3 regions of the Pantoea sp. C2G6 genome follow, and region 2 is predicted to be linked to each of the others. Evidence: predicted binding sites of a transcription regulator. Region 2 holds the regulator's gene; each other region holds the start of a gene.
The links. The regulator CRP, encoded in region 2, controls carbon source genes, mostly activating them, when cyclic AMP is high. The targets are predictions, from matches to a motif close to ATGTGANNNNNNTCACAT.

Region 1 (3,552 bases), on a different contig from region 2:
TTCCGCCTGCGGCGTGATGTTCATCGCCATAATGCGGCGCAGCGTGCTGGCACAGCCAATCACCACGGCAGGTACGCCGTTCAGCTCACCCGCGGAGAGCGATTTGATGATGATTTCCGGGCTGATGCCCGCCGGATCGCCCATGGTGATCGCAATAATTTTACTCACTCGACTTCTCCTCAATAAAATCAATGGCTGCTACCAGGGTGTTTTTGTCGCCAAAGCCACCCGCTTTGGTCATCACCGGCAGGGTAAATTCACTGTTAAGCAGAACCCCGTGCGGCACACAGCCCGCCACCAGGCCCTGAATGCTGAAGCCGCTGGCGCCCAACGCCTGCGCGACGGCAATCGCCACATCGCCACCGGAGAGATAGAGCGCATGGGGCAGCCGCGCACGGCAGAGACTCTGCGTTATCTCGCCCAGCAACCGGCAGATCCCCTCGCCCAGTTGCTGGCGTGTCAGGCCGGACTGCTGGCAGAGACGATCGATCTCATGCCGCTGGGCAGCGTGCTGGCAGGTGCGGATCAGCGTATGGCGACCGGCGCGCAGCGCGGCGGCGCACTGCTCGATCCACTGCTCCCGATCAGGCCAGGCGGGCTGCTGAAACAGCTGCGTAATGTCAATATCCACGAGGGTGACTGCCCGCTGGTGCATCAGCGTGTCGATCTGCTGCTGTGCGCTGCCGCTCATCGATCCCACCACCGCCAGCACCGGCCGGCGCGGCCGGACCGAGAGAAAGGCTCCCAGCGCATCACTTAATCCGGCCGCCCCTACCAGCAGCGGTTTCTCAGGCAGCCGCGCCGCCGCTGCCACCAGCCGAGCCAGGTCAGCATCATTCTCCGCGTCCACCACTACCACACCGCGTGCCGCCGCTAACACTGCGTCAAGCGCATCGCTGCGCAGCGTCGTGAGATCGATTTCGCTGCCGTCGAGCTGCATCTGCTGCAACACGCTGGCGCTGCGGATCGGGGTTTTGGGATCGCTGGCGAATTCGGTGTCAGTGAGTAAGCGCTGATCGATCCACACCTTACCGTCGCGGGTGGTGCGGCTCAGTCGTGGAACCGCCGGAGCAACCAGCGCCAGCGTTTTGCCACTGGCACGCAGTGCCGCCTCAGTTTCTGCACCGACGTTGCCGCGCAGAGTGGAGTCGATCTTTTTAAACAGCCAGCCCTGATGCATCTGCTCCGCATAGTGTTGCACTACGCCGGTGACGCGCCCGGCGGCCTGTTCCGCGCTGATGGCGCGGCTGTCGGTGCTGATAACCAGCACATCCGCCGCCTCACCCTGCCATTGCCGCTGTGCGCCAAACAGTACATGCACTCCGGCACCCGCCTGTGCCAGTCCGCTACCGGCATCATTGGCGCCGGTAAAATCATCGGCAATGACCAGCACCGGGGTTTTCCACAATGATGAGCCCATCCTCTCTCCTGTCTGGCTGTTGCCTCTGCAATTGATTATATTCAATCATGATTGATTATATGTGAGCAAGATCAAATTAATCGAAATCGATATGTCCTATAAAATTAGCCACAGAGAGTGATTAACCCTGCCTTCAATTGAGCAAAATTAATCATTCGCTCAGCAATGACAGCAATAAGGGCAACAGATGAATATCAATAGCACGGTGATCAGCGGCTATCAGGCGCTAAACGACATGCGCTATCTGCTGAATGGAATATCGACAGCGTTAGTGGTAACGGATAAGAACATTGAAGCCATTCCGGCGGTGCAGGCGCTGATAAAGCAGCTTCACACGCTGATCCCGCAGCTCAGCGTGGTAAACAGCGTGCCGCCCGAGCCACGGCAGCATGATGTGGCGGCGATTGTCACGGCGCTGCCACAGCGTCAGGTCGATATGGTGATTGGCATCGGCGGCGGCAGCGTGCTGGATGTAGCCAAACTGCTCTCGGTGCTGTGCGCTGACACCGCGCCGTCGCTGGAAGCGCTGCTGGCGGGCGAGAAGCCGCGGCACCGCACCCGCTCAATACTGATCCCCACCACCGCCGGCACCGGATCCGAAGCAACGCCTAACGCGATTCTGGCGATCCCGGAGAAAGAGACCAAAGTCGGCATCATCTCACCGGTGATGCTGCCCGACGTGGTGGCGCTGGTGCCGGAACTGACCACCAGCATGCCGGCTCATATCGCCTCTTCAACCGGTATTGACGCGCTCTGCCACCTGATTGAATGCTTCACCGCCAGCGTCGCCAATCCGGTCAGCGACAACTATGCGCTGACCGGCATGAAGAAGCTGTTCGCTCACCTCGAAACAACGCTGCGTGAACCGGATAACCTGCTGGCGCGGCTGGAGATGCTGTGGGCCTCCTATTACGGCGGCGCGTCGATTGCCCATGCCGGTACGCATCTGGTGCACGCCATGTCCTACCCGCTCGGCGGCAGATATCATCTGCCGCACGGCGTCGCCAACGCCATCCTGCTCGCCCCCTGTATGCGCTTCGTCCGTCCGGCGGCGGTGAGCAAATTCGCCCAGGCGTACGATCTGCTGCCGAAAGCCGACGCCCGCTTAAGCGACGAGCAGAAATCCCACGCGCTGGTCGATTACTTCACCGCGCTGGTGGCGCGTCTGCAACTGCCAGCCAGTCTGGAAGCACTGGGCATCAGCCCGGATCACCTGCCCTGGTTAGTGGAAGCGGCGCTCGACGTTCAGCGGCTGATGAAAAACGTGCCGATGGCCGTCACCGCCGACGATGTTCGCGCGATCTATCTGACGCTGTTTCCCTCCTGCCAGGCGGAGAAAAGTTATGCATAACAAGATAAGCGGCGTACTGACCGCCATCGTCACCACCTTTGATCAGGAAGGTGCCTTTAATCCGGTGGCGCAGCGTGAGCAGGTGAGACGGCAGATCGACGCCGGTAACGGCATTTTTTGCGGTGGCACCAACGGAGAGTTTTTCGTGCTGAACGAGCAGGAGAAGATCGCGGTAACAGCCACCTGCGTCGAGGAGGTCAACGGCAGAGCGCCGGTAGTGGCGCACATTGGCGAGATCTCGACCCGCGAAACCCTGCGGCTCGGCCAGCAGATCGCCCGCCTCGGCGTCGATGCCGTCTCCGCCATTACGCCCTGGTTTGTGCCACTGAAGCAGCAGGAGCTGATCGACCACTATCAGCGCGTGGCCGATGCCCTTAGCGTGCCGCTGTTCCTCTATAACATCCCGGCGCGCACCGGCAATACGCTCCAGCCGGAAACCGTGCGCACGCTGGCGGCGCACCCGAACATCATTGGCATCAAAGATTCAGCGGGCAGCTATGAAAGCCTGAGTGGATTCCTGCAAGCCACCGCCGACTGCGACGGCTTTGATGTGCTGAACGGTCCCGACTCGCTGATCCATCAGGGATTTGTCGATGGCTGCTCCGCCGCCATTTCCGGGCTGGCCAACGTGGCGCCCGAGGCGATCAACGCGATCTGGGCCCGCTTTAACGCCGGAGATATTGCCGGTTCACGCGAGGCGCAGGAGAGCGTGACCGGGCTGCGCAGCGCGCTCTACAGCATCGGCTTCTCGCCTGCCGCCGTGAAAACAGCGGTCAGGCTC
Region 2 (3,552 bases):
CACCTATGATGAGGCGGTGCCGTGGAATCAGGTGCCCGGCACCTTTACGCCGTGGCAGCCGCTGCCACAAAATACCGATATTCTGTTCTACGAAGGGCTGCATGGCGGCGTGGTGACGACGCAGCACAATGTGGCGGAACATGTCGATCTGCTGGTTGGCGTGGTGCCAATTGTTAACCTGGAATGGATTCAGAAACTGGTGCGCGACACCGGTGAGCGCGGTCATTCACGTGAAGCCGTCATGGATTCGGTGGTGCGCTCGATGGAAGATTACATCAACTTCATCACCCCCCAGTTTTCCCGCACCCACATCAACTTTCAGCGTGTCCCGACCGTGGACACCTCTAACCCGTTTGCAGCGCGGGCGATCCCCTCGCTGGATGAGAGTTTTGTGGTGATCCACTTCCAGGCGCTGGAAGATATTGACTTCCCCTATCTGCTGGCGATGTTGCAGGGTTCGTTTATCTCGCACATCAATACGCTGGTGGTGCCGGGCGGCAAAATGGGTCTGGCGATGGAGCTGATCATGGGACCGCTGGTGAAGCGGCTGATGGAAGGGAAACGCATTGAGTAAGAGGTCCGTCATAGCCCATTGGACTGATGACAAAGCCAAAGCAGAGTAGGCCTGAACGCAACGCCGTCGCTCAACGCGCAGGGAGCCGGGTCAGAAGAGGAAAGCGTCCCGCGCCTGGGACAAAAACGCCGGGAGCGTTTTTGAACAACGCAAAGCGTTGGCCCGGCAACGGGCGCACCTCAGGGATGAGGTGCGTAATCGCGCGGGCCGAGCACGCCATGGATGGCGGTTTTGCGACTTTCCGATCTGACCCGGTTCTCTGCGCAGGCACAGTCTAAAAGCGGATTACCTGCCCAGACACGGTCTTGAAGCAACCTGCATCAGATACTGGAAGTGAAGTTAGCAGGTCAGCAATGACTCTTGCAGTTACTACAACTCAATCACTTCATAGCTGTGGGTGATGGTAACGCCTTTGCCCAGCATGATGGCCACCGAGCAATATTTTTCAGCAGAAAGATCCACCGCGCGTGAGACCGCTTTATCCTGGAGCGCTTTGCCGCTGACGATAAAATGCAGGTTGATGTGCGTAAAGATTCGCGGCGCCTCTTCACGACGTTCTGAGGTCAGTTTTACTTCACAATCAGCCACATCCTGACGGCCTTTTTGCAGAATTGAAACCACGTCAATCGCACTGCAACCACCCGCCGCCATCAGAACCATCTCCATTGGGCTGGGCGCTTTATCACCTGAATTTCCATCCATGAGTATCTGATGGCCGGATGAAGATTCCCCGAGGAATGTCAGCCCTTCTACCCATTTCACTCTTGCCTGCATGATTTTTGCTCCAGAATACGCTGTTTTGTCGTCAGAGTACGCTTTCGCCTGGTAAACAGCAATCCAGAGAAATCCACCCCAAGCTGAAGCGAGACAACACAAGACAGTCGGCAAAAGCTATGCTACAAACAGTGCTGAAAATATTTTTCGTCACCCAATGGCGAAGCCGGGAAGAATGATGCGCACTGCGCCGAATGCGGCCCGAATAATTTCCTGAAAAGGAAACGCTTGAAGCTTTCATCGCCTGACAGGGAAAACTGCCCCCTGTATTTTGGGCACGATTACAACAGAGGATAATAGCGAATGGTTCTCGGCAAACCGCAAACAGACCCTACACTCGAATGGTTCCTGTCCCATTGCCATATTCATAAGTATCCATCCAAAAGTACGCTGATTCATCAAGGTGAAAAAGCAGAAACGCTTTACTACATCGTGAAAGGTTCCGTCGCGGTTCTGATTAAAGATGAAGAAGGCAAAGAGATGATCCTTTCCTATCTGAACCAGGGCGACTTCATTGGTGAGCTTGGCCTGTTTGAAGAAGGTCAGGAGCGTAGCGCCTGGGTACGGGCTAAAACCGCGTGCGAAGTGGCGGAAATCTCCTATAAGAAATTCCGTCAGCTGATCCAGGTCAACCCCGACATCCTGATGCGACTCTCCTCGCAGATGGCACGTCGCCTGCAAGTCACGTCGGAAAAAGTAGGTAACCTCGCTTTCCTCGACGTCACCGGACGCATTGCGCAGACCCTGCTCAACCTGGCGAAGCAGCCCGACGCGATGACTCACCCCGATGGGATGCAGATTAAAATCACCCGTCAGGAGATTGGTCAGATTGTGGGTTGCTCACGTGAAACCGTGGGCCGCATTCTGAAGATGCTGGAAGATCAGAACCTGATCTCCGCACACGGCAAAACTATCGTGGTATACGGTACCCGCTAACTCCTGTCATCCACGGCGTGCTGGCAACATCACGCCGTTATTGTTTGTGTTGAGCCAATGTGGCGTCGAATTATTTACCATCCTGAAGTCAACTATGCCTTGCGGCAAACGCTGGTACTCTGCCTGCCGGTGGCGCTGGGCTGGCTGGCGGGCGACCTGCAAAAAGGTCTGCTGTTCTCCTTAGTGCCGGCCTGCTGCAACATCGCCGGTCTGGATACCCCGCATAAGCGCTTCTTTAAACGCCTGATTATTGGCGGCAGCCTGTTCGCACTCGGCAGCTTTCTGATTCAGTGGCTTACCCTGCATGCGATACCGCTGCCGTTGATCCTGTTCGCCATGCCGCTGCTGCTCGGCGTAACCGGTGAGATCAGCCCGCTGCATGGCCGCCTGCTGCCCGGCACGCTAATCGCCGCTATCTTTACCCTGAGCCTGGTCGGCCGGATGCCCATCTATGTCACCCCGCTGCTCTACATCGGCGGCACGCTCTGGTATGGGCTGTTTAACTGGTTCTGGTTCTGGCTGTGGAAAGAACAGCCGATGCGCGAGAGCCTAAGCCTGATCTATCGCGAGCTGGCTAACTACTGCGACGCCAAATATACCCTGCTCACCCAGCTGACCGACCCGGAAAAAGCGCTGCCGCCGCTGCTGGCTCGTCAGCAGAAAGTGGTCGATCTGATCACCACCTGCTATCAGCAGATGCATATGCTGTCGGCCAATCGCGATCACAGCCATAAACGGCTGACGCGCGCCTTTCAGGTGGCACTCGACCTTCAGGAACATATCTCGGTCAGCCTGCATCAGCCGGAAGAAGTGCAGAAGCTGGTGGAGCAGAGCCATGCCGAAGCGGTGATCCGCTGGAACGCCAAAACCATCTCAACCCGACTGCGGGTGCTGGCGGATAACATCCTCTATCACCAGTTGCCCGATCGCTTTGCGATGGATAAACAGCTCGGCGCGCTGGAGAAGATCGCCCGCCAGCACCCTGACAACCCGGTCGGTAACTTCTGCCTCTATCACTTCAACCGCATCGCGCGGGTACTGCGCACCCAGAAACCGCTCTATCAGCGCGATCTGATGGCGGACCGTCAGCGCCGCCTGCCGCTGTTACCGGCACTGCGCAGCTATCTCTCCTGGCGATCGTCGGCCCTGCGCACCGCCGCGCGCTTTGCGGTGATGCTGATGCTCGGCAGCGCGCTGGCGCTGTTCTTCAACATCCCGAAACCCTACTGGATCCTGATGACCATCATGTTCGTCAGTCAGAACGGCTA
Region 3 (3,552 bases), on a different contig from region 2:
AACATCGGCGATGGTGAGGCGCTGACCGGCAAACCACGGATTCGCCGCCAGATGCTGTTCGATCATCTGCATATGGGGCTTCAGCTGTTTATCGATAAAGGCTTTCTGCACCCCTTTACCAAATGCCGCCCCCACCGGACGCAGCAGCCACGGCACCGGCGCTTTGCCCATCTGACCAAAGATCAGCTTCATCACCAGCAGCGGCATCAGCGACCCTTCGGCGTAGTGCAGCCAGTAACGACACTGCAAACGCGCCTCTTCATCGGTGACGGTCAGCCGCGATTCATGGTCATATTTCTCTGCCAGGTATTCGAGGATGGCACCCGACTCCGCCACCACCCGGTTTCCGTCGGTGATCACCGGGGATTTGCCCAGCGGATGGACCTTTTTAAGCGCCTCCGGTGCCAGCATGGTCGGTTCGCGCTGATAGCGCTTAATCTGGTACGGCACTTCCAGCTCTTCCAGCAGCCACAGCACCCGCTGCGAGCGCGATTGTTCAAGATGGTGAACGGTGATCATCATGATTCCCTGTGTTTTAACCTCCCTCCAGTATAGACGTCACTCCGCGTCAGGATGTTTATCGTCCTGTTCCGGGTCGAGCAGCACCGCGCCGGAACCCTGCTGACCCAGCCGGTCGCCGGGATTGCGCAGCGGGCAGTCGCGCATCGACAAACAGCCGCAGCCAATACAGCCATCCAGGTCATTGCGCAGGCGGGTCAGGGTTTCAATGCGCTTGTCCAGCTCCTCGCGCCAGTGCTGCGTCAGCGCGTCCCACTCCAGCGTCGACATCCGCTTATTGGGCGGGATATGGTCCAGGCTCTCGCTGACCGTTGCCAGCGGGATGCCAATACGCTGGGCAATCTTGATAATGGCGACGCGCCGCAGCACGTCACGGCTGTAACGCCGCTGATTGCCGCTGTTGCGGCTGCTGAAAATCAGCCCTTTGGTTTCATAGAAGTGCAGCGCCGAGACCGCCACACCGCTGCGGCGCGCCACTTCACCCGGCGTTAACACCGGTTTGGGATAGTTGCGTTCTTTTTTCATCAGGCTCTTTACCTCAAGTTAACTTGAGGAATTATACTCGCTCTCCATCAAAACGACTAAACTCCCTTTATCACTGATTAAGCACCAGAAGGATGAGGCCATGATGCAAGAAGAGATCATTCATTCCCTGACGCACTGGATTGACGAGAACCTCGATAAAAGCCTGTCGATAGATGAGGTGGCCGCCAAATCGGGCTACTCGAAATGGCATCTGCAACGTATGTTCCGTACCGTGACGAAACAGACGCTGGGTGGATATATTCGTGAGCGCCGTCTGACGCTGGCCGCGGAGGCGCTCTGCCAGACGCAGCGTCCGGTGTTTGATATTGCGATGCAGTATGGCTATGACTCGCAGCAGACCTTCTCCCGCGTGTTCCGTCGTCAGTTTTCCCAGACGCCTACCGCCTACCGTCACGCCATGCGCCGTCAGGCGATTCAGCGCCCTCGCCTGCTGAACTATGGCCGCAGCGACGGCATGGCCAGCTTCACCCAGCGCACCACTGGCGAGTGCTGTCCGGTCCGTTAAACGTCAGCTGCGCCCCTTCGCGGGCGCAGCGGGCTGAATGCTCCGCTTTTCTTTCTGCTCAGCTCTTCCCCCGCCCCGATCTGCCATACCAGAGTCAAATTTTGTTCAATATTTAAGAAACCGCTGATATAATGTGACCCAAGTCACACTTTGAACCTGGGTTGACGGCGGAAAAGGACTCCCTGACACACTTTTGCGCCGCCGGTGATGTCCGCAGCTTGTCAGGAATACTTACTGATATTGAGGTCCGGCCGATGGCTACGTTAACCGCCAGTCTGTTTGTTATGCGTTGGGAGTTGCTGAGCGCAGTGATGATGTTTTTCGCCAGCACCCTGAAAACGAAACTTCGCCAGGAGAGCCGTCACGTGATGGCCTTTATGTGTGGTGGAATCGGTTTAGGCATGACCTGCTGGTTTGTCACCGGCCTGATGGGGATTACCCTGAGCATGGCTGACCTGCATAACTTCCTGGCTATCTCCAGGCACGCCTTTATTGACGCGATGAGCCAGGCGCCCGCTGACTGGCCGATGCCCTGATTTTGCGCATAAAAAACCCCGCGAAGCGGGGTTTTTTATATTGCTGTGTGTGCTTAAATTTTCTTCAACATGGCAGGGATATTCACATCCTGCACTGTCACGCCCGGGCTCTGCGTTCCGCGGCGGTCCTGAATCCACATATCTCCCATCATCTGATTTAAACCGCGATCTAAGCCGGTTACCAGCCCTGCACCTGGGGTGAAGGTCAGCTCGCCGAAGTAAATCTGTTCGTCATGGATATACCAGTCCACACGCACATAGTCGAAATCACTGGCCAGCTTTTTACTCAGTTCGAGCGCCTGCTCCAGTGACGGCAGTATCGGTGAGACATCCAGCCCGGTGTCACGAATTTTGTGATAAGCCTCATTGAGGTTATTCACGTAGAAATTCATCGACAGCAGCGGCTGACAGCGGTTGTAGATCACCTGCAACACATATTCAAACCGGCCATCACGCTTGTTGAACATATGAAACTTGTAATCGATCGGCGCGCTTTTGCCATCCCCGATGTACTTCTCCACCAGAATGCGTGGCTTGATGTAGCGATAGTGAATCTCACGCGCTTCGTTGGCGAAGTCGGTCTTCAGCCAGCGGTAGCAGTCGTGAATAATCTGCTGCTTACGCAGGGCGTCTGGCTCCTCCAGCAGAATCTCCACCATGTTGGAGGCGTGGTTCGGCTTGATCACCGTTCCTTTCCAGCAGGGTAAGCTGTTCAGCGTGGTCGGGTCCGTGGTTTCGTGTACCAGCGGGATCAGGTATTCATTACCGATTTTCTCAGCAATGAATTCGCGCACCGAGTATTTATCAGAGAGGCGACCGTAGTTCTGGTAATCGCCAAAGATAAACTTACGGTACAGCACCTTTTCGTTGAACACTTTCGGCTGACGCAGATTGGGCAGCTTTCTGAACTTATGGAAGTAGTAGATGCGGTCCTGATAAGCCCAGGGCATCTTCTTAATAAAGTACTGCACACTTCTTCTGAGTTCTTCTTTCAACTTGAGCATATCTGACCTCATTTGTAGGTTTTGTAGTTGAGTGAGGAAACCTGAATCTTTTGAATGACGCCGTTTTTAAAGAAGTAATTCATTACGGTCAGGGACAAAAGTTCTGAAAGGAAAACGCTCCACGCGGCCCCCATGATGCCGTGGCTCTGGATCAGCCACCACGAGAGCGGCAGACTGATCACCATCAGGCAGATGATTTTCCTCAGCAGGTAGTTAAATCCTCCCTCTTTGACCATGTAGCGATACGCTACCGTCCCCATTGCCGAAAAGCTGGTCGCTATCGACAGCAACGTAATGAGACTTCCTGACTGTGTGTATTCCGGTCCATACAACGCGATGATGATCCGCTCGCCATAGAGGGAGATAACAAGCAGCATCAGCAGTGAAACACCCATCACATAGCCATTCAGCCGCGCAGCCAGCTTAATGGCGACCTCACCGC

Region 1: the regulator CRP is predicted to act here: its motif matches at 1,480-1,497, upstream of ACCW71_RS11755 (iron-containing alcohol dehydrogenase).
Region 3: the regulator CRP is predicted to act here: its motif matches at 1,702-1,719, upstream of ACCW71_RS16070 (YjcB family protein).

Annotation. Positions count from the first base shown of each region.
Region 1 covers NZ_JBGMNJ010000007.1:150,294-153,845, reverse strand. The annotation lists gene ACCW71_RS11765 (D-threonate 4-phosphate dehydrogenase) at 1-168, opposite strand, end outside; gene dtnK (D-threonate kinase) at 161-1,420, opposite strand; gene ACCW71_RS11755 (iron-containing alcohol dehydrogenase) at 1,608-2,771, shown strand; gene ACCW71_RS11750 (dihydrodipicolinate synthase family protein) at 2,764-3,552, shown strand, end outside.
Region 2 covers NZ_JBGMNJ010000005.1:19,322-22,873, forward strand. The annotation lists gene ACCW71_RS08830 (phosphoribulokinase) at 1-574, shown strand, start outside; gene ACCW71_RS08835 (OsmC family protein) at 944-1,348, opposite strand; gene crp (cAMP-activated global transcriptional regulator CRP) at 1,652-2,284, shown strand; gene ACCW71_RS08845 (YccS/YhfK family putative transporter) at 2,342-3,552, shown strand, end outside.
Region 3 covers NZ_JBGMNJ010000013.1:54,804-58,355, reverse strand. The annotation lists gene ACCW71_RS16085 (glutathione S-transferase family protein) at 1-519, opposite strand, end outside; gene soxR (redox-sensitive transcriptional activator SoxR) at 559-1,044, opposite strand; gene soxS (superoxide response transcriptional regulator SoxS) at 1,145-1,570, shown strand; gene ACCW71_RS16070 (YjcB family protein) at 1,825-2,106, shown strand; gene ACCW71_RS16065 (ATP-grasp fold amidoligase family protein) at 2,160-3,110, opposite strand; gene ACCW71_RS16060 (oligosaccharide flippase family protein) at 3,119-3,552, opposite strand, start outside.